Regions from separate parts of the Streptomyces sp. NPDC093085 genome, predicted to be linked through region 1. Evidence: predicted binding sites of a transcription regulator. Region 1 holds the regulator's gene; each other region holds the start of a gene.
The links. The regulator HrcA, encoded in region 1, represses chaperone genes, less so after heat shock. The targets are predictions, from matches to a motif close to TTNGCACTCNGNNNNNCNGAGTGCNAA.

Region 1 (10,066 bases):
ACGAAGGAGAATCGATGTCGTGCTGTACTGAATCCGGCACGTCCGGCCGGTCTGGGCCACCGGTCCCCCGTCGGCGTCCAGCAGCCCTTGCAGCAGCGCCAGACGGACCTCGGCGCTGTTGTGCAGGTACTCGTCCGGAACGAACTTCGATTGGGACCCGGTTCCGAACAGCTCCAGCGCCCGGAGAGTCCTGGTGACGGGGTTTTCCACAGTGATGACGTCACCCGGCGACTTCACTCGGTTCAGGACGTAATCCACACCCCCTTTCCACCGCACGCTGACGCCCGGAAGCGCACTCTCCAGAGCGGAAGCGAGTTCCGGATCGTTCGTGGCGAAGGAAGGTGTGGTGCGGCCGGTCAGGCAGCCGTCTCCCAGCAGCAGACCAAGTGCGTAGGCGTCCATCGGAATCTCGCGCTCCGGGAAGCACACCGGTGCGGTCAGCATCGGCAGTTCGTACCGGCGAGCGTGTGCGGCCCGGAGATTGCCGATCATCTCTTTGGTCTCAAGAACGCGCCACGGCTTGCCACGACGACGGTCGGATGCCGTCCGGACCGTCCACAGATGTTCGTCACAGCAGAGCGTCGAGGAACCGTCCTGGGCGCTGACGCGGTAGATGTCCTTCTCGCCTTGCGGATACACGCCGAGAACCGGGGTCGGCTCTCCGTTGGATCCGATGACCAGATCGCCTACCCGAAGGTCGCCCATGGGGCGCCAGCCATCCGGGGTCAGCACCTTCGTGAAGACCGGCTGAGCACGCCCGCGCATGTACGCCAGCGGCGCGACCTCGATCGTGCCCGCCGCCATCAGACGCGGGATCGAGTCGGGGTCGAGCATGTCGTGCAGCGCGTCGTAGAGCGGGCGCAGATACGGGTCGATCTTCTCGTAGAGCGTGCCGGGCAGGAAGCCGAGCCGCTCGCCCGCCTCGACGGCGGGCCGGGTCAGGATGATCCGGGTGACCTGCTTGGCCTGGAGCGCCTGTACGGCCTTGGCCATGGCCAGATACGTCTTGCCCGTACCGGCGGGCCCGATGCCGAAGACGATCGTGTGCCGGTCGATCGCGTCGACGTACCGCTTCTGGTTGAGCGTCTTGGGCCGGATCGTGCGGCCCCGGTTGGAGAGAATGTTCTGGGTGAGCACATCGGCGGGCGTCTCGGGTCCGTCCGCGCCGCCGTTCTCGCTCGCCCTGAGCATGGCGATCGAACGTTCCACTGCGTCCTCCGTCATCGGCTGACCGGTGCGGAGCACCAGCATCATCTCGTCGAACAGGCGCTGGATGAGCGCGACGTCCGCCGCGCTGCCGCTCGCGCTGATCTCGTTTCCCCGGACATGGATGTCGGCGGCCGGGAACGCCTTCTCGATCACTCGCAGGAGGGAGTCCCCTGAGCCCAGGACCGTGACCATGGGGTGCTGGGCGGGGACGGTCCACCGGGCACGTGCCGGTGGAGGCGTGGCGGCCGCGTCGGACGCCGGGGTCTGGACCGTGGTGGGTGTCTGAGTCATGGGCCGGCCGGGTGGCCTGCGCATACCTCCCGTTGCAGGGTTCTCGCCGCTCGACAACCTCTGGAGTACCAGCGTACGACCCCGCACTGACAAGGCCCTAGGGCTTTTCCCCCGCACCTCCGCCACCGTGGGTGGGGGCTTCCCCCGCCACGGGCGGCGGGCTCTCCCGCCTGTGGCGGGTGCCTCCCGCGCCACGGGCGGGAGGGGGTGCGGCGGGGGCAGGCGGCGGGGGCGGCGGACCCGGGGCGCCACGGACCGCCACTCCCCCGCCACGCCCCGCTCAGGCCGAGCGGCCGAAGCCGATCGTCGGTACGGCCCTCCGCAGCGGCCACGGCCTCGGCGGCGCGGGCAGCAGCTCGGCGAGGAACGCGTACCGCCGCAGCGCCGCCGGGTCCTGCTCCGGGGAGCCCTGGACATAGCTCCACCAGGCCGCGACCTCCGCCCACCCGGGCGCGGAGAGCGAGCCGCCGAACTCCTGGACCGAGAGCGCCGCGGTGAGCCCGGCGAAGGCGAGCCGGTCGGCGAGCGGCCAGCCGGCCAGGGTGCCGGTGACGAACCCGGCGACGAAGACATCGCCCGCGCCCGTCGGGTCGAGGGCGGCCACCTCGATCGCCGGGACCTCCGCGGTCTCGCCGGTCGCCCCGTCCACGGCGTACGCGCCCTCCGCGCCCAGGGTGACGACGGCCAGCGGCACCCGGTCGGCGAGCTTCCGTGCGGCGGCCCTGGGGCACTCCGTACGGGTGTACCGCATGGCCTCCTCGGCGTTGGGCAGGAACGCCTCGCAGTGCGCCAGGTCGGCCAGGCCCGCCAGGTCCCAGCGGCCGGTGTCGTCCCAGCCGACGTCGGCGAAGATCCGGGTGCCGTGGCGCGCGCTGTGGGCGATCCACTCGTCGCACCGGCCCGGCGCGAGCGCGGCGACGGCGGCCCGCGCGCGGGGCGGGCACTCGGGGAGCGCGGCCTCCGGGGGCGGTGCCTCGTGGCCGTGCGAGACCATGGTGCGCTCGCCCTCGTACGCCATGGAGACGGTCACCGGGGAGTGCCAGCCGGGCACGGTGCGCGACCGGGAGAGGTCGATGCCCTCGCCCTGCTCCAGCGCGTCCCAGCAGTACTCCCCGTAGTGGTCGTCCCCGAAGGCGGCGCAGAGCGAGGTACGCAGCCCGAGGCGGGCGAGCGCGGAGGCCATGTTGGCGATGCCGCCGGGGCTGGACCCCATGCCCCTGGCCCAGGACTCGGTGCCCCGTACGGGGGCGCTGTCCAGGCCGGTGAAGATGATGTCGAGGAAGACCGTGCCGGTCAGGTATACGTCGCACTCGGGGTCGTCCGGGGCGCGCAGCGGGCCGAGCGGGTCGACATCGGCGGTGTGGTCCAGTGCGGAGTGCCCCCGGGCGGTGTGCGCGGTGTGCCCCAGGGCTGGCTGCTCCGGGCCGGAGCCGGCCGGGGCGTCGGGGGCCGGGGCGTCGGGGGCCGGGGCCGACCGCTCCGGGGCCGTGCGTTCCCGAGCCGTACGTTCCGCTCCCCTACCGTCCCCACCCGTACGGGATCCCCCCGTACGGGATCCGGATCCCCCCGTAAGGGATCCCCCCGTACCGCCGCCGCCCGTATGGTCCGGGGCGGCGTGGGCCGGGTCCGTGTTCTCTGTGTGGTCCAGCGGGTCTCCATGGGGTGTGATCACGGCGGGCTCCCGATCGCGTGCGGATCCGGACAGTCTGCCCGATCCCCGGGCCCCTCCTGACCGGCCGGCGGGAGGCCGCCCCCGGAGGCCGCCGTCAGCGCTTCGGCAGCGGTACCCGTACGAGGTCGGCGGCGACCGTCAGTTCGCCCGCGAACCCCGCCGCGCGCGCCTGCCGCTCGAACTCCCCGGGGTCGCCGTAACGCTGCGAGAAGTGCGTCAGCACGAGATGGCGTACGCCGGACTCCGCCGCCACCCGCCCCGCCTGACCCGCGGTGAGATGACCGTACGTATCGGCGAGGAGTTCGTCCTCGTCCAGGAACGTCGACTCGATGGCCAGCAGATCGCACCCCTCGGCGAGCGCGAACACCCCGTCGCAGAGCCGGGTGTCCATGACGAACGCGAAGCGCTGCCCCCGCCGCACCTCGCTGACCTCGTCGAGCGTGACGCCCCTGAGCACCCCCGCGCGCTGGAGCCGCCCGATGTCGGGCCCGGCGATCCCGTGGGCGGCGAGCCGCACGGGGTCCATCCGGCGCCCGTCGGGCTCGGTGAGGCGGTAGCCGTACGCCTCGACGGGGTGCGAGAGCTTCCGCGCCTCCAGGGTGTACGCGGGGGTGTCGGCCAGCACCCCCGCCGCCGCGACGGGCGCCTCGGTGAGCGGGACCGTCTCGCGGTAGGCCGTGGCGTACCGGAGCCGGTCGAAGAAGCGCTGTCCGCTCGCCGGGTAGTGCGCGGTGATCTCGTGCGGCACCTGGTCCAGGTTGATGCGCTGGATGACCCCGGCCAGGCCGAGCGAGTGGTCGCCGTGGAAGTGCGTGACGCAGATCCGGTTGATGTCGTGCGCGGCGACGCCGGCGCGCACCATCTGGCGCTGGGTGCCCTCGCCCGGGTCGAAGAGCAGGCCCTCGCCGTCCCAGCGGAGCAGATAGCCGTTGTGGTTGCGGTGGCGGGTGGGCACCTGGCTCGCGGTGCCCAGCACGACCAGTTCCCGTACGGACACGGCGGTTATCCCGGGGGCCATTCGAGGCCGCGTCCGCCCAGGACATGGGCGTGCGCGTGGAAGACGGTCTGGCCTGCGCCGGCGCCCGTGTTGAACACGATGCGGTAGCCGGTGGCGTCCACCTGGTCACCGGCGGCCACGGCGGCGGCCTCGCGCAGTATGTCGGCGGCGACGGCCGGCTCGGCGGCGGCGAGGGAGGCGGCGTCCGGGTAGTGGGCGCGCGGGATGACCAGGACGTGCGTCGGGGCTTTGGGGTTGATGTCCCGGAAGGCGACGGTGGTCTCGCTCTCGCGCACGACGGTCGCCGGTACCTCCCCCGAGACGATCTTGCAGAACAGGCAATCCGCCTGTGGTTCTCCGGCCATGGCCCCGGCCTCCTGGGTGATGGTGCGGGCTGGTGATGGTGCGGGTGTGCGCTGGTGCGGTGGCTGGCGGCTGCCGCCGAGTGATCAGCCGCGGCCGCACCGCATGCTATCCGTACGGCCGGGAGCGGCGCCCAGGACCGGCGGTCAGGAGCGGCGTCGTACGGCCAGGACCGGCGGCCGTACGCACGGTGCGGGACCGGCGGCCGTACGGTCAGGACCAGCGTCCCGTGCGCCCCAGGAGCAGTGCCGCGGCCGCCGTACCCGCCGTGGAGGTGCGGAGCACGGTGGGGCCCAGCCGGTACGGGCGCCCGCCCGCCTCGGCGAACACCGCCAACTCCTCGGGCGACACGCCGCCTTCCGGCCCGACGACCAGCACGATCGAACCGGCGGCGGGGAGTTCGGCGGTGGCCAGCGCCTCGCTGTCGGCCTCCCGGTCCTCGTGCAGGACGGCCGCGAGGTCGGCGGTGGCGAGCAGGGCGGCGACCTGCTTCGTGGTCATGGCGTCCGCGACCTCGGGGAACCGCACCCGGCGCGACTGCTTGCCCGCCTCCCGCGCGGTGGCCCGCCACTTGGCGAGCGCCTTCGCGCCCCGGTCGCCGCGCCACTGGGTGACGCAGCGTGCGGCGGCCCAGGGGACGATGGCGTCGACGCCGGTCTCCGTCATGGTCTCGACGGCGAGTTCGCCCCGGTCGCCCTTGGGGAGGGCCTGGACGACGGTGATGTGCGGGGACTCCGGCGGCTCCTCGGCGATCGCGTCGAGCTGGACGACCAGCCGGTCCTTGCCCTCGGCCGCCAGCACCACGCAGTCGGCCCACCGGCCGGCGCCGTCGGTCAGGACGACGTCCTCGCCGGGCCGCATGCGCTTCACCGATACGGCGTGCCGCCCCTCGGGCCCGTCCAGGACGAACCGGTGGCCGTCCCGGGGGCCGAAGTCGTCCACGACGAAGACGGGAGCCGTCACGGGGCGCTGCCGAGGCCGGGGAGGAACGAGGCGCGGGTGGCGGCGAGTTCGCCCGCCAGGATCTCGACGAGCTTCCCGGCGGGCAGTTCGCGCGCCATCCGGTGGCCCTGGCCCGCCCAGAGCGCCATGCCCTGCGCGTCGCCCGCCTTGGCCGCGGCCTTGCGGAGCCCGGAGGTGAGGTGGTGGACCTCGGGGTACGCGGGCGGGGCGTACGGGCCGTGCTCGCGCATGAAGCGGTTGACGAGGCCGCGCGCGGGGCGTCCCGAGAAGGCGCGGGTCAGTTCGGTGCGGACGAAGAGCGGGTTGGTCATGGCCTGCTTGTGCAGGGCGTTGGCGCCGGACTCGGGGCAGACCAGGAACGCGGTGCCGAGCTGGGCGGCGTCGGCGCCCGCCGCGAGGACGGCGGCGATCTGGCCGCCGCGCATGAGGCCGCCCGTGGCGATGACGGGGAGCTGGACGGCGTCCTTGACCTGCGCGATCAGCGAGAGCAGCCCGATACCGGCGCCGTCCGTGGCCGGGTCGTCACGGTGGGTGCCCTGGTGGCCGCCGGCCTCGATGCCCTGGACGCAGACGGCGTCGGCGCCGGACCACTGGGCGGTCTGGGCCTCCTCGGGCGTGGTGACGGTGACCACGGTGTACGTACCGGCTTTGGCGAAGGCGTCGAGGGTGGCCCGGTTCGGGCAGCCGAAGGTGAACGAGACGACCGGCACGGGGTCGTCGAGCAGGATCGCGGTCTTGGCCTCGAACGCGTCGTCCCACCCGGTCGTGGGGTCACCGAGCGGGGTCTGGTACCAGGCGGCCTCACCGGCGAGCTGCTCGCTGTAGACCTCGACGGCCGCGTGGTCGGCGTAGCGCGGCTGCGGCATGAAGAGGTTGACGCCGAAGGGGCGGCCGGTGAGGCCCCGGAGCTGCTTGATCTCCTCGTACATGCCGTCGACCGTCTTGTAACCGGCGGCGAGGAATCCCAGTCCCCCGGCCTCGGAGACGGCCGAGGCGAGCTTCGGGCAGGAGGCGCCGCCCGCCATGGGGGCCTGCACGATCGGATACCGGCAGAGATCGGTCAGTGCGGTGGACATGCACGCATGGTGCCATGCCCACGACGGCACCTCCGAATCGGCCTCTTCCGGCCACGGGCCCGGGGCCCCTTACGGGCAACTCCCGGGCCCTCGGCCGGTGTACGGAGGGACACGGTCCCCAGCGGCCGGGGCCGCCGGGCCTACCGCCCGTTGAACGCGTCCTTCAACCGCGAGAACAGCCCCTGCTGCCCTGGCTGGAACTGGCCCGTGGGCCGTTCCTCGCCACGGAGCTGGGCCAGTTCGCGGAGGAGGCGTTCCTGTTCCGGGTCGAGCTTGGTCGGGGTGATCACCTCGACGTGGACGATCAGGTCGCCCCGGCCGCCGCCGCGCAGGTGGGTGATGCCCCGGCCGTGCAGCGGGATCGACTGGCCGGACTGGGTGCCGGGCCGTACGTCGATCTCCTCCATGCCGTCCAGCGTGTCCAGCGGGCACTTCGTGCCGAGCGCCGCCGCCGTCATCGGGATGGTCACCGTGCAGTGCAGGTCGTCGCCGCGCCGCTGGAACGTCGTGTGCGGGACCTCGTGGATCTCCACGTACAGGTCCCCGGCGGGGCCGCCGCCCGGGCCGACCTCGCCCTCGCCCGCGAGCTGGATCCGGGTGCCGTTGTCGACGCCCGCGGGGATCTTGACGGTGAGCGTACGGCGCGAGCGGATCCGTCCGTCGCCGGCGCACTCGGGGCACGGGGTCGGGACGACCGTCCCGAAGCCCTGGCACTGCGGGCACGGCCGCGAGGTCATGACCTGGCCCAGGAAGGAGCGGGTGACCTGGGAGACCTCGCCCCGGCCGCGGCACATGTCGCAGGTCTGGGCGGCGGTGCCGGGGGCCGCGCCCTCGCCGGAGCAGGTGGTGCAGACGACCGCGGTGTCGACCTGGATGTCCTTGGTCGTGCCGAAGGCCGCCTCGTTGAGGTCGATCTCCAGCCGGATCATCGCGTCCTGGCCGCGCCGGGTCCGCGAGCGCGGGCCGCGCTGGGACGCGGTCCCGAAGAACGCGTCCATGATGTCCGAGAAGTTGCCGAAGCCGCCGGCGCCGAAGCCGCCCGCGCCGCCACCGCCGCCCGCCGAGAGCGGGTCGCCGCCGAGGTCGTAGACCTGCTTCTTCTGCGGGTCCGACAGCACCTCGTAGGCGGCGTTGATCTCCTTGAACCGCTCCTGCGTCTTGGGATCGGGGTTGACATCCGGGTGCAGCTCGCGCGCGAGCCTGCGGAATGCCTTCTTGATCTCGTCCTGAGATGCGTCGCGGCGTACGCCGAGTACGGCGTAGTAGTCCGTGGCCACTTACGACTCCGCCAGGATCTGTCCGACGTAACGTGCCACTGCGCGTACCGCTCCCATCGTTCCGGGGTAGTCCATGCGGGTCGGTCCGACCACGCCGAGTTTGGCGACTGCCTCGTCGCCCGAACCGTAGCCGACCGCGACGACGGACGTGGAGTTGAGGCCCTCGTGGGCGTTCTCGTGCCCGATACGTACGGTCATGCCGGGGTCCGCGGCCTCGCCGAGCAGCTTGAGGAGCACCACATGCTCCTCCAGCGCCTCCAGCACCGGCCGGATGGTCAGGGGGAAATCGTGTCCGAAGCGGGTGATGTTGGCGGTTCCGCCGATCATCAGCCGCTCCTCGGTCTCCTCGACCAGGGTTTCCAGCAGGGTCGCGAGGACCGCCGAGACGGTGCCCCGGTCCTCCTGCTCGAAGGAGTCGGGCAGGTCCTGCACGAGCCTCGGGACATCCGTGAAGCGGCGTCCGACGATCCGGCTGTTGAGCCGGGCCCGCAGATCCGCGAGGGAGGTCTCGCCGAACGGTGCCGCGCAGTCGACCATGCGCTGCTCGACCCGTCCGGTGTCCGTGATCAGGACGAGCATCAGCCGGGCGGGCGCGAGGGCCAGCAGCTCCACATGCCGCACCGTCGAGCGGGTCAGCGAGGGGTACTGGACGACGGCCACCTGCCGGGTGAGCTGCGCGAGCAGCCGTACCGTACGGGCCACGACGTCGTCGAGGTCGACGGCGCCGTCGAGCAGGTTCTGGATGGCGCGGCGCTCCGGCAGGGAGAGGGGCTTGACCCCGGCCAGCCGGTCGACGAAGAGCCGGTAGCCCTTGTCGGTCGGGATGCGCCCGGCGCTGGTGTGCGGCTGGGCGATGAAGCCCTCGTCCTCCAGCACCGCCATGTCGTTGCGCACGGTCGCCGGTGAGACACCGAGCTTGTGCCGCTCGGTGAGGGCCTTGGAGCCGACGGGCTCCTCCGTGCCGACGTAGTCCTGGACGATCGCCCGCAGCACCTCGAGCCTGCGTTCGCTGAGCATGGCGCACACCTCCCGATGTCGTCCGTCTCGTCCGTCGTCCCGTGCCCGCCGGGGCGTTCGCACTGCCCGCCCCGCCGGTCGTCCGGCCGGCCGCCTTGGCACTCGCTTCCGGCGAGTGCCAGCGCCCACCGGTTCAGTGTACGGCCGTGAGGTGCGCCCCGAGCAAGGTCGGCCGACCACGGTACCCGGCGGATCCGGCGCCGATTGTCAGTGGTCTCCCGTAGCGTCCCGGTATGGACGTCCGTTGGGAAGAGCACGGGTGGGAGCGGCTGGCTCCCGGAGTGGGCCGCAGAAGGCTGCCGGGGTGGGACGCGACGGTCGGTCTGGTGTGCGGGGAGGGGGGTGCGCTGCTGTACGACACGGGGTCTTCCCCGGCGGAGGGGGTCGAACTCGCGGTGCCGGTACGGGCGCTGCTGGGCGGGCGGCGGGTGACCCATGTCGCACTGAGCCATCCGCACTTCGATCATGTGCTCGGGACGGTGGCGTTCCCGGGGGCGGCGGTGTACGGGGCGGCGGGGATGGCGGAGCTGCTGGCGGGGGCGGGCGCGGAGGAGCTCTGTGCGGAGGCGGTACGGGAGGGCGTGCCGGAGGCGGCGGCGCGGGCGGCGGTGGCCCGCCTGGTGCTCCCCGGGCACGAGGTCGGGGCCGGGGACGGGGAGGAGGTGACGGTGGACCTGGGCGGCGGGCAGCGGGTGGTGCTGGTGAACGCGGGCCCCGGGCACACGGCGCACGACCTGGCGGCGCTGGTCCCGGGCGCGGGGCCGGTGGCCTCGGGCGCGCGGCCGGGGCTCCCGGGGGCGTCGCCGGTGGTCTTCTGCGGCGACCTGGTGGAGGAGTCGGGCGCCCCGCAGGCGGGCCGGGACGCGGTCCCGGAGGCGTGGCCGGCCGCCCTGGACCGGCTGCTGGCGCTGGGCGGCGAGGGGGCGGTGTACGTGCCGGGGCACGGGGCGGTGGTCGACGCGGCGTTCGTACGGGCGCAACGCGCGGCGCTGGCCGAACAGTTCGGCGGGTCGGGGGCGCCGTCGTAGCCCCGGCCGCTTACGCCCGCATATCGTCGGGCCCATGCGCAGCTACAGCCCCGATCTGACGCCCCCGTGGAAGAAGTCCACCCCCGCGCCGGAGGTCCCCGCCGAGCCGGATCTGGTGGTCGAGGAGGTGACCACGGGGTTCTGCGGCGCGGTGATCCGGTGCGAGAAGAGCG
Region 2 (10,066 bases), on a different contig from region 1:
GACGACTGGTGCTTCCTGCCTCTCGTACGCGACGGAGGCTTCATGGCCCTGGTGGACACGTTCTACTCCACCGACAACGGCCGGATCGCCAACGGCCTGCTCGTCGCCTCCTACGCCGCGTTCGGCGTCCCGGGCCAGCAGTGGTACGCGGGGATCAGCGCGGCCCTGATGCTGGTCCTGCTGTGGGCGTGGGCGGCGGCGCTGCTGCGGAACTCCGGGTGGCGGCTGCCCCGGGGGGTCCCGCTGTTCTCGGCGGCCATGGTCCTGGCCGTCTTCTGCCTCAGCTCCACCAACACGTACAAGACCTTCTTCTGGCCGGCCGCGTCGGTCTCCCACACCCTCCCGCCCGTCCTCGCGGCCGCCGCCACGATCCCGGCCCTGCCGGCGGCCTCCCGGCGCGCGAAGGCCGCCGCCATCGCCTGCGGATGCCTCGCCGGAGCCGTCATCGGCACGCTGTCGGAGGAGACCTCCGTGGTCGCCCTGACCCTCCTCGCCCCGGCCCTGGCGCTGAGCCGCCGGCTCTTCCCCGCCGGACGGCTCGCCTTCGTACGGGCCTGGTGCGCCGCCACCGGCGCGGGCATCCTCATCGGCACCGCCGTGCTCCTGACCTCGCCGGGTTCGCGCAACCGGCGCGCCCGGCACCACGCGGACTCCCTCCTCACCCCGGAGTCGCTCGTGGCCTCCCTGCGGGGGTACGCGCGCGTCGTCCTCACCCTGGGGACGACATGGCAGTACCTCGCGCCGATCGCCGTGGGGGTGCTCGTCGGCGTCCTCGTCCGCCGCGCGGACGGCGGCGTCCCCCGGCCCGACCGCAGGGCGCGCCTGATCCTCGTATCCGGGGCGGCGGCGCTGCTGTTCTCCGGATACGTCTGCACGGTGATGGCCTATCCGGCGTTCGGCTCCTCGGTCTCGACCGCCAACCGCCTGTGGAACGACTACCTGTTCCTTCTGCTCCTCCTGCTCGTCGGCGCGGGCGGCCTGCTCGGGAACCGAGCGGTACGGCGCCACCGCCGTGGCGCGAGGCCGGTGGCCCTGGGCTCCGCGCTCCTGTGCGCGGGCGTCACCGCCGCACTCGCCGTGTCGCTGCACGGTCTGGAGTCGGACATACGGACGCGGGCAGCGGCCTGGGACACCCAGGACCGCCTGCTCCGGGACCAGGCCACGGCGGGGGCGACGGCGCTGCCCTACACACCGCTGGTCATCAGCGGGATGTCGGAACCCTTCGGCCGCGACGGCAAACGCCAGTGGCCCGCCTCCTGTGTCGCCACCTACTACCAGGTGGAGCGGATCTACCAGGCGGAGAACCCCACGCCCACCCCCGCCCCACCGGAAAACCCCGAGGCCGCCACCCCACCGCACTGGCAGTCGCCGGCGCGCTGACCGGCGCTACGTCCGCGCAGGCCACGTACTACAGCGGGGGCATGCCGGGCCGGTCGTTCAATGTCGAGACCGTCGGCATCAACGACCAGTGGGTCACGTATTTCAACACGTCAGCCAGCTCGGCGGCACGTACAAGGGCGTCACGTACAAGGACCGGAACACCACGACACTCGCCAAGGGCGGCACCCAGTACGTGCTGATGCTCGCCGACCGGACGCGGCGGATCAGCGCCAGGTGAGCGAGTAGGAGCCGCACCCGGCGGGGCGTCACGGGGTGTTCTCCGTGACGCCCCGCCTCTCCTACTCCGTGAGGCGGAGCGCCTTGAGGACCCCGGGCGACAGGGCCACGCCGTTCTCCTTCCCGGGGACCGCCCGCCGGCCGGTGGCATCGATGCCGTACCACCCCTGGGTGGTGTTCACGAGGCCATAGCGCCCGTCGTCGTCCTCCTTCAGCAGCAGGACGTACTCCCGGCCCGCCGTGAGACCGGGGGTCTCGGGTCCCGTGCCGGGGGTCATGTACGCCACCTCGATCGAGCGGCCCGGGACCGTGCCCTTCCCGGTCGCCACCACCCGCGCCGCCGCGACGGTCATGGGCAGCCCGCCGGTGCCCTCGGGGTCATCGGGGTTCTCGGCGCGGCCGGGGCCGAGCTCCACCCGTACGATCACCCGCGCGGCGCCCTCCAGCCGCGCCGTGGTCTCGTAGTACGGCTGGTCGATGACGATCTGGCCGGGCCCGCCCCCGGTGTCCGCGAAGTCGGCCGGACCGCCCGGGGCCAGCAGGAGGGCGGCGCCCCCGACGACGACGGCGACCCCGCACGCGGCGGCGGTCAGCAGGAAGCCACGCAGGGACGGACGGCCGGCCACCACGGTCGTACGGGGCCGGTCCGCCCCCCGGTCGCCCTGCCCGCCGGACCGCCCACCGGCCGGACTCTCCGCCTGCCCGGCCAGCGCGGCCAGTTCGGCGGCGGCGCGGGGGGAGAGCGCTCCGGGCTTCGGGGGCGGGACCGGATTGGCGTTCCTGATCAGGGTTTTGACGCGCATCGGCGGTACGGAACACCTCGGCGGTCAGCTCCTCGGCCGCCGCCCGCTCCCCCGACCTCCGGTGCACGAAGGCGAACACACGCGGGTGGTCACGAACATACAAGGCCGTGAACCGCGCGGCGCGGTCACGGTCGCTCCCGGTCTTCAACGTCTCCACACCCTTTAGGTGTCGTGGACCGGGCACATCCTTACCGTCGCCGTCCACGGAAAAGCCCGGGGGCGGCACCCCTCATCCGTGATGAGGGGTGCCGCCCCCGGTCGGTCAGGACGGTTGATCCGCGAGGGGATCAGAAGTCCATGTCACCGCCCGGCATGCCGCCGCCGGCCGGGGCCGCGCCGGCCTTCTCCGGCTTGTCGGCGATGACGGCCTCGGTGGTGAGGAACAGCGCGGCGATCGACGCGGCGTTCTGGAGCGCGGAGCGCGTGACCTTCGCCGGGTCGATGATGCCCTCGGCGATCATGTCGACGTACTCGCCGGACGCGGCGTTCAGGCCGTGGCCGACCGCCAGGTTGCGGACCTTCTCGACGACGACGCCGCCCTCAAGGCCACCGTTGACGGCGATCTGCTTGAGCGGGGCCTCCAGCGCGAGCTTGACGGCCTGCGCGCCGGTCGCCTCGTCGCCGGTCAGCTCCAGCTTCTCGAAGACCGAGGACGCCTGGAGCAGGGCCACGCCACCACCGGCGACGATGCCCTCCTCGACGGCGGCCTTGGCGTTGCGCACCGCGTCCTCGATGCGGTGCTTGCGCTCCTTGAGCTCGACCTCGGTCGCGGCACCGGCCTTGATGACGGCCACGCCGCCGGCCAGCTTCGCCAGGCGCTCCTGGAGCTTCTCGCGGTCGTAGTCCGAGTCGCTGTTCTCGATCTCGGCGCGGATCTGGGCCACGCGGCCCGCGACCTGCTCGCTGTCGCCGCCACCGTCGACGATGGTCGTCTCGTCCTTGGTGATGGTGACGTTGCGGGCGCGGCCGAGCAGGTCGAGACCGGCGTTCTCCAGCTTGAGGCCGACCTCCTCGGAGATGACCGTGCCGCCGGTGAGGATGGCGATGTCGTTCAGCATCGCCTTGCGGCGGTCACCGAAGCCCGGGGCCTTGACGGCGACGGACTTGAAGGTGCCCTTGAGCTTGTTGACGACCAGGGTCGACAGGGCCTCGCCCTCGACGTCCTCGGCGATGATCAGGAGCGGCTTGCCGGACTGGATGACCTTCTCCAGCAGGGGAAGGAGGTCCTTCACACTGCCGATCTTGGAGTTGGCGATCAGGATGTACGGGTCGTCGAGCGACGCCTCCATACGCTCCATGTCCGTGGCGAAGTACGCCGAGATGTAGCCCTTGTCGAAGCGCATGCCCTCGGTGAGCTCAAGCTCAAGGCCGAAGGTCTGCGACTCCTCGACGGTGATGACGCCTTCCTTGCCGACCTTGTCCATGGCCTCGGCGATCAGCTCGCCGATCTGGGTGTCGGCGGCGGAGATGGAGGCGGTCGAAGCGATCTGCTCCTTGGTCTCCACGTCCTTGGCCTGCTCCAGCAGGGCGCCGGAGACGGCCTCGACGGCCTTCTCGATGCCGCGCTTGAGGGCCATCGGGTTGGCGCCGGCCGCGACGTTGCGCAGGCCCTCGCGGACGAGCGCCTGGGCGAGGACGGTGGCGGTCGTCGTGCCGTCACCGGCGACGTCGTCCGTCTTCTTGGCTACTTCCTTGACCAGCTCGGCGCCGATCTTCTCGTACGGGTCCTCAAGCTCGATCTCCTTGGCGATGGAGACACCATCGTTGGTGATCGTGGGGGCGCCCCACTTCTTCTCAAGGACGACGTTGCGGCCCTTGGGGCCAAGGGTGACCTTGACAGCGTCGGCGAGCTGGTTCATACCGCGCTCAAGACCGCGCCGTGCCTCCTCGTCGAACGCGATGATCTTGGCCATGTGAAGTGGTCCTCCCGGACGGGGGTGAAGGCTCCGGACCGCGCTGGCGCCCGCGACGGACGGCCTGAGCGCCGGTGGTTCATTGCTCCACCAGCCCTCGGGGCCTCACCGACCCGGTCCTCAGTTGTCACTCTCACTCGGAGAGTGCTAACGCCAATAATTAGCACTCGGCACCTTAGAGTGCAAGCGTCTACTTGAGGGGGGCACACGCATGTGGGGCCCGCATCCGTGTCGGATGCGGGCCCCACATGCGTGAGTGCGTGCAGATGCGTCGGTGGCCGATCGCGCCGGGATCAGACGGCGAGCTTGACCATGTCCGCCTGCGGACCCTTCTGGCCCTGCGAGATCTCGAACTCCACTCGCTGACCCTCTTCAAGGGTGCGGTAACCGTCCATCTGAATCGCGCTGTAGTGGACGAATACATCCGCACCACCGTCGACCGCGATGAAGCCGTAGCCCTTCTCCGCGTTGAACCACTTGACGGTGCCCTGAGCCATGCCAACTCCCCTATTACTGGCCCTTACAGGGGGCCATACTTCGCGCCGGAACGCGTCGACCGCGGCTGAATGTATCTGCCCAACTGCCCTCTGCAACAGGTCAATCGGACGAGAAATCTGGGCGTGGCCGAACACGCATAGCGCTGAATACACCACGCTCCGGGGCAAGTCGGGCCGGGCAAAGCGTACGTACGCCGCGAAAGGCACCAGGACTTTGCCCTCATCTTGTCGCGTTCTCGCTCGCGTTCCGAGCGGCCGACAGGGGAGGAAGGGGAGGGCGTTCCCCTACTCTACCGTGCTCAACCATGTAGAACGGTCCCCTCCGCTTCTCTTGCGGAGAGGACCGATTCCGTCACAGAACGCACATCACGGCGTCCCGGGCACGCGTCAGCCGCCGGCGACCGCCGGGATGATGGAGACGCCCGCGCCCGCCGGGGTCGCGGTCTCCAGGCCCTGTTCGAAACGGACGTCGTCGTCGTTCACGTACACGTTGACGAAGCGGCGCAGCTTGCCGTCGTCGTCCAGGACCCGCCCCGAGATGCCCGGGTGGTTGGCCTCCAGCGACTGGATGACCTCGGAGAGGGTCGTGCCCTCCGCGGGGACCTCGGCCTGGCCACCGGTGTAGGTGCGGAGGATGGTGGGGATACGGACCTTGACGCTCATGGTGGTGAACCTTTCTGCGAAGTGGGGCGGGTCTGCGTGCGGAGAGCGGACGATCAGGTGGCACGCGCACAACGTCGTACAGCGTGCCCCTCGTACGGGGGTACGAGTCCTCCGGATCGCCCGGAACGGAAAGTTCCGGGCAACCGTACGGCCGTCAGCCCGCCGCCGCGCCCTCGCCACCCGCACCCGCGAGCCCCGCGGCGCGGAACGCGTCCAGGCTCGGGCGGATGGTCGCGGAGGGGCCGGTCGTCGGGGCCACGGCGTCCAGCGTCTTGAGCCCGTCCCCGGTGTTGAGGACGACGGTGGTGAGCGACGGGTCGAGCAGACCGGTTTCGATGAGCTTCTTCGTCACGCCGACGGTCACCCCGCCCGCGGTCTCGGCGAAGATGCCCTCGGTCCGCGCGAGCAGCTTGATGGCGTCCACGACCTGCTCGTCGTCGACGTCCTCCACCGCGCCGCCGGTGCGCCGCGCGATGTCCAGCACATACGGGCCGTCGGCCGGGTTGCCGATCGCCAGGGACTTGGCGATGGTGTCCGGCTTCTGCGGCCGTACGACGTCGTGCCCGGCCTTGAAGGCGGTGGAGACCGGCGAGCACCCCTGGGCCTGGGCGCCGAAGATCTTGTACGGCCTGTCCTCGACCAGACCGAGCTTGATCAGTTCCCGCAGCCCCTTGTCGATCTTCGTGAGCTGGGAGCCGGAGGCGATCGGGATGACGATCTGGTCGGGCAGCCGCCAGCCGAGCTGCTCGCAGATCTCGTACGCGAGGGTCTTGGAGCCCTCGCCGTAGTACGGCCGCAGGTTGACGTTGACGAAGCCCCAGCCCTCGCCCAGCGGGTCGCCGATCAGCTCCGAGCAGAAGCGGTTGACGTCGTCGTACGTGCCCTCGATGCCGACCAGGTCGCCCCCGTACACCGCGGCCATGACGACCTTGCCCTGCTCCAGGTCGTGCGGGATGAAGACGCAGGAGCGGAAGCCGGCCCGGGCGGCGGCGGCGCCGACGGCGCCGGCCAGGTTGCCGGTGGAGGAGCAGGAGAGGGTGGTGAAGCCGAAGGCGCGGGCCGCCTCGACGGCGATGGCCACGACGCGGTCCTTGAAGGAGTGCGTCGGGTTGCCGGAGTCGTCCTTGATGTGGAGCGAGCCGGTGATGCCCAGCTCACGGGCGAGGTTGTCGGCCTTGACGAGCTTGGTGAACCCGGGGTTGAGGCTCGGCTTGGCGGCGACGTCGGCGGGGACGGGCAGCAGCGGCGCGTACCGCCAGATGTTGTCCGGGCCCTCGGCGATGCGCTTCTTCAGCTCCTCGGGGTCCCCGCCCGGCAGGTCGTACGCGACTTCGAGCGGCCCGAAACAGCTCACACAGGCGAAGATGGGGCCGAGGCCGAAGCGCTCGCCGCATTCGCGGCAGGAGAGCGCGGTGGCGGGCCCGAGATCGATGGTGGCGTTTCCGGCGCTCCCGGTGCTCCCGGCGGCTTCCGTACCGCTTCCGACCGCTTCCGTACCGTTTCCGGTGGCGTCGGTTCCGCTCTGGACGGTCTGCACAGCCATGATGGCGAGGCCCTTTCTCCTCATCTTCCTCGCGACGTACTTCGCCACGAGACGGAATTGGCACCTTCCCCACCGTGACCTCGCGGTCGGCGGGAGGGTTGCCGGGACTTCAACGGGCCGTTCCCTCTGTCCCTCTGGATGAGCGCTATGGCGACCGGAGCTGGATCCGGTGCGTTTATGTCTGGCGCGTACGTCTGTCACGCACGTCTGTCGCGTTGTGTCTGTCCGGCCTGCGCCACCCCGGCATGCGATGGTCACTGGCCTTGTTCAAGACTGTAACCGAAGGTGCGGAGGGTTGAGATAGTCGTCCGCACCGCGAGATGGATCACTTTCGAGGAAAGCACAGCAGGGGAGTGTCCAGGGTGCTGGAAGAGGTGGAGCAGTGGCTGACCAGGCGTTCCTGGTCGGCGGCGGACCGTACGCCCGAACAGCTCCTGGCGGCGAAGGCGGCGCGCGGCGCCACGGTGAGCGTGGTCCTGCCCGCGCTCGACGAGGAGGCCACGGTCGGTGCGATCGTCGGCGTGATACGGCGCGAGCTGATGGAGCGGATCCGGCTCGTGGACGAGCTGGTGGTGATCGACTCCGGCTCCACCGACCGTACGGCCGAGGTCGCCGCGGCGGCCGGCGCCCGGGTGGTCCACCGGGACGCGATCCTGCCCCGGCTGCCCGCGCTGCCCGGCAAGGGCGAGGTGCTCTGGCGGTCGCTCCTGGTGACCAGCGGTGACATCGTCTGCTTCGTCGACGCGGACCTGCGGGAGTTCTCGCCGGACTTCGTCTCCGGGATCGTGGGCCCGCTGCTCACCGACCCCGAGGTGCACTTCGTGAAGGCGATGTACGACCGCCCGCTGCACCCGACGCCCGACGGAACCGCCGCCGGCGGCGGCCCCGGCATGGGTCCCGGCAGCGGACCCGGCAGGGGCGGCGGCCCCGGCGTCGCGGCGCAGGGCGGCCGGGTGACCGAGCTGGTGGCGCGCCCGCTGCTCAATCTGCACTGGCCCCGGCTGGCCGGTTTCGTCCAGCCGCTGGGCGGGGAGTACGCGGCCCGCCGCTCGCTGCTGGAGCGGCTGCCGTTCCCGGTGGGGTACGGGGTGGAGCTGGGCCTGCTGGTGGACGCGCTGCACACGGTGGGGCTCGACGCGCTGGCCCAGGTCGATGTGGGGGTACGGCTCCACCGCCACCAGGACGACCGGGCGCTGGGGCGGATGGCCGCGGCGATCTACCGGACGGCCCAGCTCCGCCTCCAGCGGGGCCCGTTGACGCGGCCCCGGCTCACCCAGTTCGAACGGGGCGCGGACGGCTTCGTACCGTACACACACCCGGTGGACACGGAGGAGCGCCCGCCGATGCGGGAGATCGCCGAGTACCCGGCACGCCGCGCGGCGTGACCTGCGCCGGGTCCCGGGCGGCCTCGCACGGGGCCGCCCGGGACCGGACGCAGGCGCCCCTCAGGAGCCGGGGACATCACACGTCCCGTACGTTTGAGCGTTTCCCGCACGGGCTAGGTTTCGCGGCATGGAGACCGCACCGTCCACCCCTCCGCCGGCTCCCGCTGCCCGCGTGCTCGTGGCGTCCAACCGGGGCCCCGTCTCGTACACCCGGGGCGCGGACGGCGCCCTGGTGGCCAAGCGGGGCGGCGGCGGGCTGGTGTCGGGCCTGTCGGCGATCGGCTCCGGTGACGACGCCCTCTGGGTCTGCGCGGCCCTCGGCGACGGCGACCGGGAGGCCGTCCGGGGTACGGGGGGCCGCCTCGACCCGGCGGACACCGGCGGGCAGCGGGTACGGATGCTCGGCATCGACCCGGGGGTCTATGCGGCGGCGTACAACGACATCGCGAACTCCACCCTCTGGTTCGTCCACCACATGCTCTACCAGACCCCGCTGGAGCCGTCCTTCGGCCCGGAGTTCCGGGCGCGCTGGGCCGCGTACGAGGCGTACAACCGCGCCTTCGCCGAGGCGCTGGCGGAGGAGGCCGCCGAGGGCGCGGCGGTGCTGGTGCAGGACTACCACCTGGCGCTCGTCCCCGGGCTGCTCCGGGCGCTCCGGCCCGACCTGCGGATCGGCCACTTCTCGCACACGCCCTGGGCCCCGGCCGCGTACTTCCGGCTGCTCCCCGACGACATCGCCGAGCGGCTGCTGCTGGGCATGCTCGGGGCGGACCGGCTGGGGTTCCTGACCCGGCGGTGGGCGGACGCGTTCCGGGAGTGCGCCGAGGCGGTGCTGGCCGGGCGCGGCCTGACGACAACGGGACCGGCGGGGGAGGCCACGGGGGACACGTACCTCACCTACCCCCACGGCGGCGAAGGGCAGCCCCCGGGCCCGGCCGGCGGCCGTACCGCCCTCGCGGTGCACGGGCTCGGCGCGGACGGCGACTTCCTGCGCGAGCGCGCGCACCGCCCCGATGTGGCCGAGCGGATGGCGGCGCTGCGCGAGCAGATCGGCAGGACCCCGGAGGGGACCGACCGGAAGACGATCGTCCGGGTGGACCGTACGGAGCTCTCCAAGAACATCGTGCGCGGTCTGCACGCGTACCGGCAGCTCCTGACCGACCACCCCGAATGGCGCGAGCGCGTGGTCCATGTGGCGTTCGCCTACCCCTCCCGGCAGGACCTGGAGATCTACCGCGCATACACGGCGGAGGTCGAACGGGTCGCCACGGAGATCAACACCGAGCTGTCCACCCCCGGCTGGACCCCGGTCGTCCTCCATGTCCAGGACGACTTCGCCCGCTCGCTGGCCGCGTACCGGCTGGCGGACGTGGCGCTGGTCAACCCCATCAGGGACGGCATGAACCTGGTCGCGAAGGAGATCCCGGTCCTCTCCGAGCGCGGCTGCGCCCTGGTCCTCTCCCGGGAGGCGGGCGCCTGCGCCGAGCTGGGCGGGGACGCGCTGGTGATCAACCCGTACGACATCACCGCCACCGCCACCGCCCTCCACGAGGCCCTGACCCTCCCCGCCCCCGACCGCACCGCCCGCGCGAAACGCCTGGCGGAAGCCGCGACGGCCCTTCCCCCGCAGCGCTGGTTCCTGGAC
Region 3 (10,066 bases), on a different contig from region 1:
CGGGCGGACCGGGGGGTCGGGAAGGCCGCGGCCCATGAGGGTGACGGGGGGTCTGCCGGGGGCGAGGAGGGTGGCGCGGCGGGTGTCCGGGGTGGTGGGGGCGGTGTCCGGGGTGGCGCGGCGGGTGTCCGGGGTGGTGGGGGTGGTGCGGGGGAGGTGCCAGAGGACCGCCTCCTTGACGTCGCCGCCGTCCGAGATCCATTCGGCCTCGAACCCCTCGGGGATCAGCTCGTGCGGGATGCCCGGGGCGATCTTGATCGCGCCCGCGCCGGCGCCGCGTACCGCCTCCACCGCCCAGGAGAGCGGGGGCGAGTAGGCCTCGGGGTCGAAGATCCGGCCCCGGCCGCCGCGCCGCGCCGGGTCGATGAAGAGCGTCCCGGCGTCGGTGAGGTCGTACGTGCGGACGTCCGCCCGGGTGACCTTCGCGGGCGGGGCGTCGGGGGCCAGGGTGGCCAGGTTCGTCCGGGCCATCTCGCAGGTCGGCGGGTCGAGATCGACGGCGGTGACGGCGAAGCCCGCCCGCGCCAGCTCGATCGCGTCACCGCCGATGCCGCAGCACAGGTCCGTGACCCGGGGCGCGCCCCCGTCGTCGCCGGTCGGGGGTACGAGGGTCCGGAGCCGCGCTGCCCGGTAGGCGGCGACCGAACGGCGCGTGGCCTGCTCGACGCCGTTCGGCGTGAAGTACATGCGGTACGCGTCCGCCGCGCCGAACTTCGCCACCGCCCGCTGGCGCAGCCGCGCCTGTGCGAGCGCCGCCGAGACCAGCTCGGCCGGATGGTCACGGCGCAGCCGGGTCGCGAGGGCCAGTTCGCCGGCCGGGTCGTGGTGGCGCAGCTCGGCGAGGAGCGCCTGGCCCTCGGGGGAGAGCAGGGGCGCCAGCGACGAGGAGGCGGGGGAGGAGGGGGAAGCGGGGGTGCGGGCGGTCACCTGGCCCATTGTGGGCCAGGAGAGGGACCGTACGCGCCGGGCGGCGGTGTCGGCCGGGCGGGGACGGCGCCCGCTGACAGGATGCGGCACCATGCAGCTAGTAGGAAAAAAGGAACAAAAGGCAGCAGAGGGAGCGCCCGTGGCGGCGCCCCGCACCCGCCGCACTCCCCACCGCACGCCCCGGCGCACCCGGCAGTGCGCCGTCTTCCTGACGGCGCTGCTCGTCGCCGCGGCCGGCTCGGCGTGCGGCTCCGGTGAAGGCTCCGGGGGAAGCTCCGGCGAAGGCGCGGGCAACGGCGCGCACGGCCGGTCGGCGGCCCCCGGCGCACCCGGCGCCCGCGAGGAGGGCGGCGCTGGCACCCTCTCGTACGCCGAGCAGACGCGCCGCTCGCAGGCCGCGCGCGCCGTCGCGGCGAAGAAGTGGGGGCTCGCGAGCACCCCCCTCCCCGCGCCCCCGCCCCCCGCCGTCAAGCCGGAGATCACCAACCGCAAGGGCTTCGAGATCACGGACGAGGAGGAGGGCGAGAACCTGCCGCCCGTCTTCACCACCGTCCCCGTCAAGGACCGCGTCGTCTTCCTGACGATGGACGACGGCTCCGAGAAGGACCCCGACCTGCTGCGGATGATGACCGAGCTGAAGATCCCGTACACGGCCTTCCTCAGCGACTACGTCATCAACGACAACTACGGCTACTTCAAGGAGATGCAGGACCGGGGGGTGACCATCCAGAACCACACCCTCAACCACCCCTACCTGCCGGGACTCTCCTACGAGGAGCAGCGCACCGAGATCTGCGACCAGCAGGACAAGCTGGAGAAGCGGTACGGGAAGCGGCCCACCCTCTTCCGGCCGCCCTACGGCAACTACAACCACGACACGCTGCGCGCCGCCAAGAGCTGCGGGGTGCGCGCCGCGCCGCTGTGGACGGCCGAGGCGTACCCCGACCACATGGAGTGGCGCGAGTGGGACCGGGACCTGCACCCCGGGGACATCGTGCTGACGCACTTCCGGGGCCGGGACGACTGGAAGGGCACCATGCCCGACATGATCCGGCAGGTGATGAAGGTGATCACGGACAAGGGGTACGCCGTGGCCAAGCTGGAGGACTACGTATGACCCCCGCGCACCGGCCGCTGGGGTCCGCCCTGGCCGGAGTGGTGGCGGCCGGTGCGCTCCTGACCGCCGGCTGCGCGCCGTCGGCCGACCCGCTCGACCCCATCGAACGCCTCGGCCGCAAGGCGGCGCACCTGCCCGCCGTCCCCGCTGCCCCCGTGGCCCCGGCGGAACCGGCTGCCCCCGTGGCCCCGGCGCCCGCCCCGGCCCCGGTCTCCCGCGCGGTCGCCGTCGTCCACCGCGTACACCCGGAGCACGCCCGTACCCATGCTCGAACTCCCGTACGTACACAGGTGTGGGACGACAGCGGAACGAACCCCTCGTCCCTCCCGTTTCCCTGTCGGAGAGACGCGCCGCGCCCATCCGTATTGGCACTCCGCTTGACCGAGTGCTAATCGCGGTCATAGTGTCGTCTCTGGCACTCCCCACTGGAGAGTGCCAAGCGCGACTGACGGATCCGGCACCCGCGACGACGGGTCCCAAGGGCGCCACCCTCAGACAGTTAACCCCGTGAGATCTCCGAAGGGGGAGGTCGGATCGTGACGACCGCCAGCACCAAGGTTGCCATCAAGCCGCTTGAGGACCGCATCGTGGTCCAGCCGCTCGACGCCGAGCAGACCACGGCCTCTGGCCTGGTTATCCCGGACACCGCCAAGGAGAAGCCCCAGGAGGGCGTCATCCTGGCCGTGGGCCCGGGCCGCTTCGAGAACGGCGAGCGGCTTCCGCTCGACGTCTCCGTCGGCGATGTCGTTCTGTACAGCAAGTACGGCGGCACCGAGGTGAAGTACAACGGCGAGGAGTACCTCGTCCTCTCGTCCCGCGACGTGCTCGCGGTCATCGAGAAGTAACTCACCCAAGATTTACTTTTGTTTGTGAGCCGCGCCCCTGGCCCTCCCCGCGAACGCCGGGCGGACAGGGGCGCGACTCATGTGAGAGGACAGAGAAGCTCCCATGGCGAAGATCCTGAAGTTCGACGAGGACGCCCGTCGCGCCCTTGAGCGCGGCGTCAACAAGCTTGCCGACACGGTGAAGGTGACGATCGGCCCCAAGGGCCGCAACGTCGTCATCGACAAGAAGTTCGGCGCCCCCACCATCACCAACGACGGTGTCACCATCGCCCGCGAGGTCGAGCTGGACGACCCGTACGAGAACCTGGGCGCCCAGCTCGTCAAGGAGGTGGCGACCAAGACCAACGACATCGCGGGTGACGGCACCACCACCGCCACCGTGCTGGCCCAGGCGCTGGTCCGCGAGGGCCTGCGCAACGTCGCCGCCGGTGCCTCCCCGGCCGCCCTGAAGAAGGGCATCGACGCCGCGGTCAAGGCCGTCTCCGACGAGCTGCTCGCCACCGCCCGTCCGATCGACGACAAGTCCGACATCGCCGCCGTCGCCGCGCTCTCCGCCCAGGACGAGCAGGTCGGCGAGCTCATCGCCGAGGCGATGGACAAGGTCGGCAAGGACGGTGTCATCACCGTCGAGGAGTCCAACACCTTCGGGCTCGAACTGGACTTCACCGAGGGCATGGCCTTCGACAAGGGCTACCTGTCCCCGTACATGGTGACCGACCAGGAGCGTATGGAGGCCGTCCTCGACGACCCGTACATCCTGATCCACCAGGGCAAGATCGCCTCCATCCAGGACCTGCTCCCGCTTCTGGAGAAGGTCATCCAGGGCGGTGGCTCCAAGCCGCTGCTGATCATCGCCGAGGATGTCGAGGGCGAGGCGCTCTCCACCCTCGTGGTGAACAAGATCCGCGGCACGTTCAACGCGGTCGCCGTCAAGGCGCCCGGCTTCGGTGACCGCCGCAAGGCCATGCTCGGCGACATCGCCACCCTCACCGGTGCGACCGTCATCGCCGAGGAGGTCGGCCTCAAGCTCGACCAGGCCGGTCTGGACGTGCTGGGCACCGCCCGCCGCGTCACCGTCACCAAGGACGACACGACCATCGTCGACGGCTCCGGTGCCGCCGACGAGATCACCGGCCGCGTCAACCAGATCAAGGCCGAGATCGAGACCACGGACTCCGACTGGGACCGCGAGAAGCTCCAGGAGCGCCTCGCGAAGCTGGCCGGCGGCGTCTGCGTGATCCGCGTCGGTGCCGCCACCGAGGTGGAGCTCAAGGAGAAGAAGCACCGTCTGGAGGACGCCATCTCCGCGACCCGCGCCGCGGTCGAGGAGGGCATCGTCTCCGGTGGTGGCTCCGCCCTGGTGCACGCCGCCAAGGTGCTGGAGGGCAACCTCGGCAAGGACGGCGACGAGGCCACCGGTGTCGCGGTCGTCCGCCGCGCCGTGGTCGAGCCGCTGCGCTGGATCGCCGAGAACGCCGGCCTGGAGGGGTACGTCATCACCTCGAAGGTGGCGGACCTGGACAAGGGCAACGGCTTCAACGCCGCCACCGGCGAGTACGTCGACCTGGTGAAGGCCGGCGTCATCGACCCGGTCAAGGTGACGCGCTCCGCCCTGGAGAACGCCGCTTCCATCGCCGCGCTGCTCCTCACGACCGAGACCCTGGTCGTCGAGAAGCCGGCCGAGGAGGAGCCCGAGGCGGCCCACGGCGGTCACGGCCACAGCCACTGACGCCACGGGACATGCCGGGTGCGGGGCCGTCCCCGTACGTACGGATGTCACCCCCGGCGCACGGACATCCGCAGGGAGGTCCGTACGTACGGAGGTACGCACGACGCCGAGGCCCGGTGTCCCCACGGGGGCGCCGGGCCTCCGGCATGTCCGTACGTACGGTGCGGTCGCGCGGTCCCGGCCGGGCGCCGTCCGCCGTCAGGAGCCGCCCCGGCCCTGGTGCTGCGGGCCGAACTTGTGGCCCATCTTCGACGTGACCCCGCCGAGCACCGAACGCGGCGTCAGCTTCGCCGCCCCCATCAGCGCCTTGTACCGCGGATCCGGTACGGACACGGTCTTCCCGCGCGCCAGGTCCGCCAGCGCGGCCGTCACCAGCTTGTCCGCGTCCAGCCACATCCACGCCGGGATGTTCCCGGTGTCCAGACCGGCCCGGTCGTGGAACTCGGTCCGTACGAAACCGGGGCAGAGCGCCATCAGCCGTACCCCCGACCCCGCCAGATCCCGCGCCGCCCCCTCGGTGAACTGCACGACCCACGCCTTCGACGCGCCGTACGTCCCGCGCGGGACGAACGCGGCGGCCGACGCCACATTGACGACACCGCCCCGCCCGCGCGCCTTCATCCCGCTCACCCCGGCCGACGTCAGCCGCAGCACCGCCTCGCAGTGCACCTTCAGCATCATCAGCTCGTCGGCCATCGACACATCGAGGAACCGGCCCTTGCTGCCGAAGCCCGCGTTGTTGACCAGCAGGTCCACCGAGTGCTTACGGTCCGAGAGCCGCTTCTCCACCGCCTCGATCCCGCTGTCGGCCGACAGGTCGGCGGTGAGCACCTCGGCCTCGATGCCGTGCAGATCGTGGAGTTCGGTGGCCTCGTCCCGCAGGCGCTCGGTGTCGCGGGCCACGAGCACGAGGTTGTGCCCGTCCGCCGCCAGCCGCCGTGCGAAGGCGGCGCCGATGCCCGCGGTCGCGCCGGTAATCAGAGCAGTCGTCATACGCGCACGGTAATGCCTGCGCCGGGAAGCCCCCGGAGCCGTCCCCCTTCCCGGCGCTTCCCGCCGCCGCCCGCCGCTCCCCGGGCTACTCCCCGGACTTCCCGGACGTCCCGTGCTTCGCCACGTACTCCCGCGCGGTCCGCAACTCCTCGCCGTGCAGCGCCTCTCCGGCCGCCAGCACCCTCGGCAGCAGCTCCCGCTCCGTCGTGGAGGCGCGGAACGCGAGGCTCACCGTCACGTCGTGGTCGGGGCGGTGGACCACCTCGATCGGATCGCCCGCCCGAATCTCCCCCGGAGTGATGACCCGCAGATACGCGCCGGTCACCGCCGCGCGGGTGAACCGCCGGACCCAGCCGGTCTCGCCCAGCCACGCCTGGAACGTACGGCACGGGATCCGTCCGCTCGTCGTCTCCAGCACCACCTCGGAGCCGATCCGCCAGCGCTCGCCGATCCGCGCGCCGGTGATGTCGAGGCCCTGGGTGGTCAGATTCTCGCCGAAGGCCCCGTTCGCGAGGGGGCGCCCCAGCTCGCGCTCCCAGAAGTCGAGATCCTCGCGCGCGAAGGCGTAGACGGCCTGGTCGGTGCCGCCGTGATGACGCAGATCGCAGACCGAGTCGCCCAGCAGCCCGCTCGCCCCCACCCCCTTGGGCCCCGGATCGGCCACCTGGACGGGGCCCTCGGCGGGGCGCTTGTCGATCCCCGTGGCGCCACCGGGCGCGTCGGTGTACTCCACGGCCTTCGGCTGTCCCACATTCACGGTCAGAAGCTTCATACCCGCCTACGCTAATCGGGCCCGGTGCGGACGTCGTGGTGATTTCCCGGAGGGGATCCCGCGGGGAACGCTCGCGGGACAGTGCCGCCCGCAGGGGAGTTGCAGAAACGTTTCTTTCCACAGTGGACGCGGTGCCGGATCAGTCGTCGTGGTGCCGTACCGCGGACGAGGGCGCCACCGAGTGGCCGGCGGAATGACCGGTGGAATGGCCGCCGGAATGACCGGCGGAATGACCGCTGGTGGAGTGGCCGCCGGAGTGGGCCGCGGAATGCGTGGTGATCAGCCGGGTGCGCGCCCGTCCCATCAGCTCCTCGCGCTCGTCCTCGGTCAGTCCGCCCCACACGCCGTACGGCTCCCTCACCGCCAGCGCGTGTGCCGCGCACTCCGCGCGGACCGGGCACCGCATGCACACCTCTTTCGCCGAGTTCTCGCGCGCGCTCCGTGCCGCGCCTCTTTCCCCCTCCGGGTGGAAGAAGAGCGAACTGTCCACCCCGCGGCAGGCCGCGAGGAGCTGCCAGTCCCACAGATCTGCGTTCGGTCCGGGAAGGCGGGAGAAATCTGCCATTGCTCATGTCCCCTTGAAACCGTGCTGAGGCGGATCCGGGCCGCTTGGACGCCGGGCGTGCGCCGGGTGCGAGCCCAGCGCGTACCCGCTCCGGTGCTCCCGACGGTACATCTACTATGTAAGTAGATGTAAATATGACTCATTGCGAATCTAGCTACAGACACCACCAAAAGTGAAGAAAAGCCGCTAAATGGGGCATGACTCCGATCGGGTAGCGCATGGACGCGCTCCCGCTCTGCTCCGTGTGCGCCCCCTTACGGGGAGTGCCGAACCGGGCTCGTGGACCCGTAACTCTTTCGAGTGACCGTCGTTGAAGGTGCGAGGCGGTTGAGAGAATGAGCGATCGGGCACATGTCCGAGAGCGTCAATCGCACAGGTGACGACATGTACCAGCCTGGAGGCTCAAGGTGACGCGCACTAGCTGCGGAGGACGGTCATGACATCCGTCCTCGTCTGCGACGACTCCCCGCTTGCCCGAGAGGCGCTCCGCCGCGCGGTCGCGACCGTGCCCGGCGTCGAGCGCGTGACGACCGCGGCCAACGGCGAGGAAGTCCTCCGCCGCTGGGGCGCCGATCGGTCGGATCTCATTCTGATGGACGTACGGATGCCCGGGCTCGGCGGTGTGGAGACCGTCCGCCGGCTGCTCTCGGCCGACCCCGGGGCCCGCATCATCATGCTCACGGTCGCGGAGGATCTGGACGGCGTCGCGCTCGCGGTCGCCGCCGGGGCCCGCGGCTATCTGCACAAGGACGCCTCGCGCGCCGAGTTGCGCGCGACGGTGACCCAGGCGCTCGCCGACCCGACCTGGCGGCTCGCCCCGCGCCGGCTCCGCTCCGCCGAGATGGGCGCGGCGCCCACGCTCACCGCGCGGGAGATCCAGGTGCTCGAAGGCATGAGCCACGGCCGCTCCAACGCGGAGATCGGCCGAGAGCTGTTCCTCTCGGAGGACACGGTCAAGACGCACGCCCGGCGCCTCTTCAAGAAGCTCGGCGCCTCGGACCGCGCGCATGCGGTGGCGCTCGGCTTCCGCTGGGGTCTGGTCCGCTGACCTGCGGCGACCCCCTTCGCCGCGCCGCGCCCCGCCCGCGCGGCCGGCCCCGGTGCTCCGCCCGCCGACGACGCACGGCGGCGGGCGGCCCAGCGGTCCCCCGGGCGGGTTCCCGGGGTGGTTCCGGGGCGTTCCGCAGGGAAATTCCCCGCCGGAGAGGGGGCGTTTTCGGCGTCGCGAGCGGCGCTTTCCGGGCGCCTGGTGAGGCAAACGTACGCCCGTACACACCCGTTTCCCGCGCTATGCCGCATCCTTGAGATGTGGACCTCCACGGGGACGAGTCGGACGAGCGCGAGGGGAGAGCGCAGGGAATGAGTTCTGCCGCACCCGCTCATAACGCTTCAGTGCACAACTACGGACGCGGTGCCACCGAGCATCAGGCGCCAAGGCACCATGGACCGATGCGCGAAGACGAGCCCACGGTGATCGGTGCGCTCGTTCACCGCGCCGTCGACGGGGACGAACGGGCAACCCACGATCTGCTCGCCCGCGTCCACCCGCTCGCGCTGCGCTACTGCCGTACGCGGCTGAACCGGCTGCCGGGTGACGCTCGCCACTTCGTGGAGGACCTCGCGCAGGAGGTCTGCGTCGCCGTCCTCATGGCGCTGCCGCGCTACCGCGACACCGGACGCCCCTTCGAGGCGTTCGTCTTCGCCATCGCCGGGCACAAGGTCGCCGACCTCCAGCGGGCCGCGATGCGCCACCCCGGATCCACCGCCGTCCCCTCCGACGAGATGCCCGAGCGGCCCGACGACTCGCTCGGCCCCGAGGAGCGCGCACTGCTCAGCAGCGATGCCGAGTGGGCGAAGAAACTCCTGGCCAACCTGCCCGAGAACCAGCGGGAGCTGCTGGTGCTGAGGGTCGCGGTCGGGCTCACCGCGGAGGAGACCGGGCAGCTCCTGGGGATGTCCCCGGGGGCGGTACGGGTCGCCCAGCACCGCGCCCTGAGCAGGCTGCGGGCGCTCGCCGAGCAGTAGGAGGAGGGCGGCGGCGGTTGCGGGGCGCGGTCGCCGGAGGGCTCACGGAGGGGTCACGGAGGGTGACCGTGCCGGGGGCGGGGTGGTTCGCCGTACGAACGTACAAAGCCCGATCGGTGATCTCCGGCGTGGAATGAGAGGCCCGCAGAGGCCGTTAGCATGGACATCCGCACCGATCAAGGCCATTTGGGGAAGGTGTCATGACTGCAAACGTCGACGGAGTGCCCGGGAAATTCGCGACGCTCGGGCTGACATACGACGACGTGCTGCTGCTGCCCGGCGCCTCGGAAGTGCTGCCCAACGAGGTGGACACCGCGTCTCTGGTCTCGCGGAACGTCAAGGTGAACATCCCGCTGCTCTCCGCCGCGATGGACAAGGTCACCGAGTCCCGGATGGCGATCGCCATGGCCCGCCAGGGCGGCGTCGGCGTCCTGCACCGCAACCTCTCCATCGCCGACCAGGCCAACCAGGTCGACCTGGTGAAGCGCTCCGAGTCCGGCATGGTGACCGACCCGATCACGGTCCACCCGGACGCGACGCTCGCCGAGGCGGATCAGCTCTGCGCCAAGTTCCGGATCAGCGGGGTCCCGGTCACCGACCAGGCGGGCAAGCTGCTCGGCATCGTCACCAACCGTGACATGGCCTTCGAGGGTGACCGTACCCGTCAGGTGCGCGAGGTCATGACCCCGATGCCGCTGGTCACCGGCAAGGTCGGCATCTCCGGTGTGGACGCGATGCAGCTCCTGCGCCGCCACAAGATCGAGAAGCTGCCGCTCGTCGACGACGCGGGCATCCTCAAGGGCCTGATCACCGTCAAGGACTTCGTCAAGGCGGAGAAGTACCCCAACGCGGCGAAGGACGCCGAGGGCCGGCTGCTCGTCGGCGCGGCCGTCGGCGCCAGCCCCGAGGCGCTGGAGCGCGCCCAGGCGCTCGCCGCCGCGGGCGTCGACTTCCTCGTCGTGGACACCTCGCACGGCCACAACAGCAACGCGCTGAGCTGGATGTCCAAGATCAAGTCGAGCGTCCCGGTCGACATCATCGGCGGCAACATCGCCACCAGGGACGGCGCCCAGGCGCTGATCGACGCGGGCGT

Region 2: a site for HrcA is predicted at 4,458-4,484, ahead of groL (chaperonin GroEL). Genes of this name have one in related genera too.
Region 3: a site for HrcA is predicted at 2,410-2,436, ahead of groES (co-chaperone GroES). Genes of this name have one in related genera too.

What each region holds. Positions count from the first base shown of each region.
Region 1 covers NZ_JBFBFB010000012.1:28,867-38,932, forward strand. The annotation lists gene AB0O07_RS27200 (PhoH family protein) at 1-1,500, opposite strand, end outside; gene AB0O07_RS27205 (PfkB family carbohydrate kinase) at 1,781-2,869, opposite strand; gene AB0O07_RS27210 (ribonuclease Z) at 3,267-4,169, opposite strand; gene AB0O07_RS27215 (histidine triad nucleotide-binding protein) at 4,175-4,534, opposite strand; gene AB0O07_RS27220 (16S rRNA (uracil(1498)-N(3))-methyltransferase) at 4,746-5,495, opposite strand; gene AB0O07_RS27225 (nitronate monooxygenase) at 5,492-6,571, opposite strand; gene dnaJ (molecular chaperone DnaJ) at 6,712-7,848, opposite strand; gene hrcA (heat-inducible transcriptional repressor HrcA) at 7,849-8,865, opposite strand; gene AB0O07_RS27240 (MBL fold metallo-hydrolase) at 9,099-9,893, shown strand; gene AB0O07_RS27245 (DUF3097 domain-containing protein) at 9,928-10,066, shown strand, end outside.
Region 2 covers NZ_JBFBFB010000005.1:230,792-240,857, forward strand. The annotation lists gene AB0O07_RS17530 (DUF6056 family protein) at 43-1,380, shown strand; gene AB0O07_RS17535 (hypothetical protein) at 1,469-1,618, shown strand; gene AB0O07_RS17540 (hypothetical protein) at 1,680-2,420, opposite strand; gene groL (chaperonin GroEL) at 2,708-4,333, opposite strand; gene AB0O07_RS17550 (cold-shock protein) at 4,627-4,830, opposite strand; gene AB0O07_RS17555 (ubiquitin-like small modifier protein 1) at 5,218-5,493, opposite strand; gene thrC (threonine synthase) at 5,648-7,060, opposite strand; SAM riboswitch class I at 7,054-7,181, opposite strand; gene AB0O07_RS17565 (glucosyl-3-phosphoglycerate synthase) at 7,399-8,421, shown strand; gene AB0O07_RS17570 (trehalose-6-phosphate synthase) at 8,549-10,066, shown strand, end outside.
Region 3 covers NZ_JBFBFB010000009.1:199,558-209,623, reverse strand. The annotation lists gene AB0O07_RS24315 (class I SAM-dependent methyltransferase) at 1-936, opposite strand, end outside; gene AB0O07_RS24310 (polysaccharide deacetylase family protein) at 1,019-2,044, shown strand; gene AB0O07_RS24305 (hypothetical protein) at 2,035-2,310, opposite strand; gene groES (co-chaperone GroES) at 2,581-2,889, shown strand; gene groL (chaperonin GroEL) at 2,993-4,618, shown strand; gene AB0O07_RS24290 (SDR family oxidoreductase) at 4,817-5,611, opposite strand; gene AB0O07_RS24285 (MOSC domain-containing protein) at 5,697-6,383, opposite strand; partial or broken gene AB0O07_RS24280 (WhiB family transcriptional regulator) at 6,631-6,948, opposite strand; gene AB0O07_RS24275 (response regulator transcription factor) at 7,385-7,996, shown strand; gene AB0O07_RS24270 (sigma-70 family RNA polymerase sigma factor) at 8,398-8,973, shown strand; gene guaB (IMP dehydrogenase) at 9,174-10,066, shown strand, end outside.